One region of the Methylobacterium sp. Leaf88 genome, then DNA from elsewhere that is predicted to be linked to it. Evidence: riboswitches for the same ligand, from Rfam matches in the RefSeq annotation. Region 1 holds a riboswitch; the other holds the start of a gene.
The links. Region 1 has a riboswitch for thiamine pyrophosphate ahead of thiO (glycine oxidase ThiO). Riboswitches for the same ligand answer to the same signal wherever they lie in the genome.
Positions count from the first base shown of each region.

Region 2: it holds a riboswitch for thiamine pyrophosphate, as region 1 does, so the genes downstream of both, thiC (phosphomethylpyrimidine synthase ThiC) here and thiO (glycine oxidase ThiO) in region 1, are expected to answer to the same signal.

Region 1 covers NZ_LMMK01000012.1:720,825-724,023, reverse strand. The annotation lists gene ASF20_RS09760 (adenylate/guanylate cyclase domain-containing protein) at 1-1,108, shown strand, start outside; TPP riboswitch at 1,154-1,282, shown strand; gene thiO (glycine oxidase ThiO) at 1,384-2,565, shown strand; gene thiS (sulfur carrier protein ThiS) at 2,562-2,774, shown strand; gene ASF20_RS09745 (thiazole synthase) at 2,811-3,199, shown strand, end outside.
Region 2 covers NZ_LMMK01000055.1:110,731-113,929, reverse strand. The annotation lists gene thiC (phosphomethylpyrimidine synthase ThiC) at 1-1,611, opposite strand, end outside; TPP riboswitch at 1,692-1,800, opposite strand; gene ASF20_RS22130 (BA14K family protein) at 1,950-2,699, shown strand; gene ASF20_RS22125 (hypothetical protein) at 2,808-3,062, opposite strand; gene ASF20_RS22120 (hypothetical protein) at 3,188-3,199, opposite strand, start outside.

The DNA.
Region 1 (3,199 bases):
AGCGGAAGACCTGCTCTCCGGCCTCGCCGAACGCCTGATCGCGCTGGATGTGCCGGTGGACCGCGCCACCACGGCCATCGACGCCCTGCATTCCGAGTATTCCGGCGTCGGGCGGTTCTGGACCCGCGAGACGGGCTCCACGGTCCGTCTGTTCCCGCACGGGGAAGCGTCGGACAAGGCCTATCGGGCAAGCCCGTTCTTCCGTGTTCACGAAACCGGCGCGTGGCTGATCCTCGATCTCGCCGAGACCCCGGATGAGGCCTTCGCGGTCATTCCGGACCTGAAGGCCGAGGGCTACCGGCACTACATCGTCGCGCCGCTGTTCTTCACCAACGGCACGCGCAACGGCATCTCCTTCGCCACCCGATCCGAAGCGGGGTTCCGCGATGAGGACGTGGCGATTCTCCGCTTCGTCATGCCGACACTGGCGGCGGTCATGGAGATGCGCAGCGTCAACAAGCAGCTGGATCACGTCCTGCGGATCTATGTCGGCGACGAGCCGCACAAGGCGATCCTCGGCGGCTCCATCCGTCGCGGTCACGTCCAGCGCATCCGCTCGGCGATCCTGTTTGCCGACATGCGCGATTACACGCGCATCTCCGCCGACATGACGCCGGAAGAGGCGGTCGACCTCCTGAACATCTTCTTCGACTGCCTGGTGCCGGCCATCGAGCGCGAGGGCGGCGAGGTCCTGAAATATCTCGGCGACGGCCTGCTGGCGATTTTTCGCGAACCCGGAGACGATTTGGGCGGTGCTGCCAAGGGGGCGCTCACCGCCTCGCAGAGCGCCATGGCGGCCCTCGCGGAGGCCAATGCGCTCGGCCGCTTCGCCAATCCCGTGGCCGCCGGCATCGCCCTGCATCACGGCGAGGCCGCCTACGGCAATGTCGGCTCCGGCGCCCGACTGGATTTCACCGTGATCGGACGCGACGTGAATCTCGCTAGCCGCGTCGCCCGGCTGAACCGGACGCTGGGCGAACCAATCCTGATGACGAAGCCCTTCGTCGACTTCCTCTGGGACATGCCGGAGCCTCTCGGCGAACATGCGCTCGATGGGTTCGCCGAACCCATGGGTGTCTATCGGCCGGCGCGCCCGCCCGCTGCCTGAGACCCGCGCGGGGATTGACCCCGATGCGCGGACGGCCCACATCAGGGGTGTTCCAGGGAGATCCCCGGCAAGGGGCTGAGAAACCGATGGCCGTCCGTTTGCGGATGGCGGCGCGGAAATCCTTCGAACCTGACCCGGTTCATACCGGCGTAGGGATTGGACCGCGGGTTTCTCCTCAAGCCCAACACGCTTCACCACGCGAAGCTGCAGTCCCACCAATCTCGACGCCAGTTGCGGAGATTGTGTTGGACGTGACCCCGAACGCCTTCCTCAACCTGCGACGGACGCATGGCGTTGCACCGCCGGCCGCCGTTGCCCCGGCACGCAGTGACGTGGTCATCGTCGGCGCCGGCCTTATCGGGCTGTCGATCGCTTGGCGCGTGACGCAGGCCGGGCGATCCGTGACCGTGCTGGAGCGCGACATTGTCGGCGCTGGGGCGAGCCTCGCCGCTACCGGCATGCTGGCCCCCGCTGCCGAGCACGAGCCCGGCTCCGACCCGCTGCTGCCCCTGGCCCTGGAGAGCCTGTCGCGCTGGCCGGGTTTCCGCGATGCCCTTCAGGCCGCGGCCGGCCTCGACATCGACTACCGAGAGGAGGGCACCCTGGTGCTGGCCATCGGCCGCGACGAGGTCGAGCGCCTGCGCTTCCGGCACGATCTGCAGAAGCGCTCCGGCCTCGACGCTCGCTGGCTGACCGGTCCCGAGGCCCGGGCCCGCGAGCCGCGCCTGCGCCCCGCCGTCACCGCCGGCCTGTACTGCCCGCACGACCATCAGGTCGATCCGAGCCGGGTAATGGCCGCCCTCGTGCGGGCCTGCCTCGCCGCAGGAGTCGCCATCGTGGAGGGCTGCGCGGTCGAGGCGCTGGATTGGAGTGCCGACCGGGTCACTGGCGTCCGTACGGCCCAGGGCATCAGCCGGGCCGACACCGTCGTGCTCGCCTCCGGCGCCTGGAGTGGGGAGACGGGACTCCTGCCCGATCATCTCGCCCTGCCGGTCCGGCCCCTGCGCGGCCAGTCCCTCGCCTTGCGGACCACTGCCCGCACCGGCACCCTCGCCCACATGGTCTGGACCGAGCAGGTTCACATGGCGCCGAAGAGCGACGGCCATCTCATCGTCGGCGCGACGGTGGAGGATTGCGGCTTCGTCCCCGGCGTCACGGCCGGCGGCCTCTACGCCCTGCTGGAGGGCGCCCGCCGCGTCCTGCCCGGCATCGAGGAGATGGCAGTGGAGGCGATCTGGAGCGGCTTCCGGCCGACCTCGGACGACGATGCGCCGATCATCGATGCCCTGGCGCCCGGCCTCGTGGTCGCCACCGGTCATCACCGCAATGGCTACCTGCTGGCCCCCGCCACCGCCGATGCGGTCGCGGCCCTGGTCGCCGAGGGAACGCTGCCGGATTACGCCCGGGATTTTGGTCGAGCCCGCTTCGCGTCGGCACCGCAGAGGGTGTTCGCATGAAGCTCACGGTCAACGGAGAGGCCCGCGAGAGCACGGCTGCCGACCTCGACGCCCTGTTCCGGGAGGAGGCCGAGGAGACCGGCATCGAGAGCCCTCAGGGCATCGCCATCGCGCTCAACGGGTCCGTGGTTCGCCGCCGGGACTGGGCGCTCACCGCCCTCAGCGACGGCGACCGCGTCGAGATCGTCCGCGCGATGCAGGGCGGATGATCGATAGGGGGGAGACATCATGACAGGAAGGTGGGAATGACCGAGATCGCGAACGACACTGACTCGCTGGTGATTGGCGGTGTGAGCCTGGGCTCGCGTCTTTTCATCGGTACCGCCGGCTACCCCACCCAGAGCATTCTGTTCGATGCGGTGGCGGCGTCCGGCGCCGAGGTGGTCACGGCCTCGATCCGGCGGGTTTCGCTCCAGGGGCACGGCTCAGATACGCTGCGCCGGCTCAAGGGGCACCGCTTCCTGCCCAACACCGCCGGCTGCGAGACGGCGCGCGACGCGATCATGACCGCCGAACTCGCCCGCGAGGCCCTCGATACGAACTGGATCAAGGTCGAGGTCATCGGCGATCGCGAAACGCTGTATCCCGACGTGGCCGAGCTGCTGGATGCCTGCCGCCACCTCGTCGATGACGG
Region 2 (3,199 bases), on a different contig from region 1:
GAACTGGTCCTCCCAGCGGAAGTCGAACCGGGCCCGCGACAGGGCGTCGTCGCGCAGTTGCGCCGCCGGATGGCCCTTGGCGAGGTCGGCGGCATGGGCCGCGATCTTGTAGGTGATCACGCCTTCCTTGACGTCGTCGCGGTTGGGCAGGCCGAGATGCTCCTTCGGGGTGACGTAGCAGAGCATGGCGCAGCCGAACCAGCCGATCATGGCGGCGCCGATGCCCGACGTGATGTGGTCGTAGCCGGGGGCGATGTCGGTGGTCAGCGGGCCGAGGGTGTAGAACGGCGCCTCGCCGCACTCCACGAGCTGCTTCTCCATGTTCACCTTGATCTTGTGCATCGGCACGTGGCCGGGGCCCTCGATCATGGTCTGGCAGCCCTTGTCCCAGGCGATCTTGGTCAGTTCGCCCAGGGTCTCCAGCTCGGCGAACTGGGCCGCGTCGTTGGCATCCGCGATGGAGCCGGGGCGCAGGCCGTCGCCGAGCGAGAACGACACGTCGTAGGCCCGCATGATGTCGCAGATCTCGTCGAAGCGCTCGTAGAGGAACGATTCGCGGTGCCCGGCCAGGCACCAGCGCGCCATGATCGAGCCGCCGCGGCTGACGATGCCGGTGACCCGGCGGGCGGTGAGCGGCACGTGGGCGAGGCGCACGCCGGCATGGATGGTGAAGTAGTCGATGCCCTGCTCGGCCTGCTCGATCAGGGTGTCCTTGAAGACCTCCCAGTCGAGCTTCAGCGGGTCGCCGCCGACCTTCTCCAGAGCCTGATAGATCGGCACCGTGCCGATCGGCACGGGCGAGTTGCGCACGATCCACGAGCGGATGTTGTGGATGTTGCGGCCCGTCGAGAGGTCCATCACCGTGTCGGCGCCCCAGCGGGTCGCCCAGACCAGCTTCTCGACCTCCTCGGCGGCGGACGAGGTCACGGCGGAATTGCCGATGTTGGCGTTGATCTTCACGAGGAAGTTGCGGCCGATCGCCATCGGCTCCACCTCGGGGTGGTTGATGTTGGCCGGGATGATGGCGCGGCCCCGGGCCACCTCGTCGCGCACGAATTCCGGCGTGATGAAGGCCGGCAGGGCGGCGCCGAAGCTGTTGCCGTCGGCCAGGGCCGCCTGAGCGCCCTCCAGCATCGTCTCGCGCGCCAGGTTCTCGCGGTGCGCGACGTAGATCATCTCCTCGGTGATGATCCCGGCGCGGGCGAACTCGTACTGCGTCACCATCTGGCCGGGCGCGGCCTTGCGGATCTCGCGGGTGGCCGGACACGGGGCCACGAGCTTGTCCTCGGGCACGAAGCCGTTGTCCTCGGGCTTGACCGCGCGCGGGGTCACGGTGGCGTAGCCGCGCCGGGCGATCCAGGGCTCGCGCACCAGCGGAAGGCCGGCCCCGAGGTCGATCCCCGCATCCGTCTCCGTGTAGGGACCCGACGGATCGTAGACCCGCACCGGCGCCTCCTTCGGATCGCTCAAGGTGATCTCGCGGAACGGTACCCGGATGTCGTCGTGCCCGGCCACCGCCGCGTAGACCTTGCGCGAGCCCATGATCGGGCCGGTGGTCACCGTGGGCGCCTGCCCCTGCGGCAGATCCTTCGGAAGAACGGGTGCATTCATCGGGTTCGCTCCTGGCGTGGGAGACGATCCGGACTCGCGAACGGCGGTGTCGGATGGGACGACGCCTGAACATGCGCGCCGCGTCTTGGAATTCCCGTCCCTCCGCCGGTACGAACCGGATCAGGTTCAAGGGTCAGGGCGTCGCGCCCAATCTCAGCCCCCGCACTCGGAGCTCCCCTCGGAATGCTTCCAGATTCGAGGTCGGCGGCCGTTTTGTCAATCGCCGGCCCGACGAACTGAGACGGAATAGGGCCTGAAACGAACTTTATCGTCAGGCCCCGCGTTCCTTTACCAGAAGTTCGATCCTCGGGATCGGCATGCGAACGACAGGTTCTCCCATGAAGCGCATACTCCTGGCATCGGCCGCCCTGGTCGGGGCCCTCTCGATGATTCCCGCCTCAGCGGACGCACGTCCGGGCGGCGGTGGTGGTTTCCGTGGCGGTGGCGGCGGGTTCCACGGCGGCGGCCTGGGTGGCGGCGGATTCCGCGGCGGCAACTTCGGCGGCGGTGGCTTCCGCGGTGGTCTCGCCCAGGGCGGCGGGTTCCGCGGCGGCAATGTCGGGGGCAACTTCGGCGGCGGCGGGTTCCGCGGCGGCCTCGCGCAGGGTGGCTTCAACCGCGGCGGGTTCAACCGCGGCGGGACCATCGGCGTGGGCGCCGGTGCCGTCGGTGCCGGGGCGGGCCTCGCTGCCGGCAACGGCTTCCGGGGTGATCGCGGCGGCTTCAACCGCGGTGGGTTCAACCGGGGTGGCGCCTATGCCGGGCGCGGCTACGGCTACCGTCGCGGCTATGGCGGCCTCGGCCTCGGGCTCGGCCTGGGTCTCGCCGGCGCCGGGATCGGCTACGGCCTCGGCAGCGCCTATGGCGGCTACTACGGCGACGACTATTACGCCAGCGGCTATGCGCCGGCCTATTACGGCGGTTACGCGCCCTATGGTGGCGGCTATGCCGCGACGGGCTACGAGGCCACCCCGGAGGTCGCGACCAGCGGCGAGGACGTCGCCTACTGCGTCCAGCGCTTCCGGTCCTACGACCGCCGCACCGGGACCTATCTCGGCAATGACGGTCAGCGCCACGCCTGCCCGTAACGGCTGACAGGCTCCGGGACGATTAGAAGGGGCTCCGCCGCGCGGCGGGGCCCTTTCGCGTCCGCGGGGCACTTTGATCGGGGGTGCGGAGGCCGGACGCGTCGGGCCTCACGAGCCCTGCAGGCTCTCGGCGAAGTCGTCCGGCACCTCGCCGAAGCTGCCGAGGATCGTGGCGCTCTCCAGTTCCCCCGTCTCGTCGTCGGCCACGACCTTGATCGCCGCCGTCCCGGGAAAGCGGGCGGCCATCGCCTCGGCCTTCTTCAGGGCGCCGCTCTCCGTCACCGCCACCTCACTGTCGCCCGGCGAGAGCCGCTTGCGCTTGAGCACGAAGGTCTGCACCAGGAACGTCGTCTTGAGGGCCATCGCAGGGTCTCTCCACCGGGCCGCGCCGGATCGCGTCGGATCCGGATACCGAGCGCACCTAGCACGAAAGCCCGGTTCCCACGCGACCCGAACGCCGCGGACAGGCCCGGGCCGCGCTCCTCCGCTCAGGCTATCGG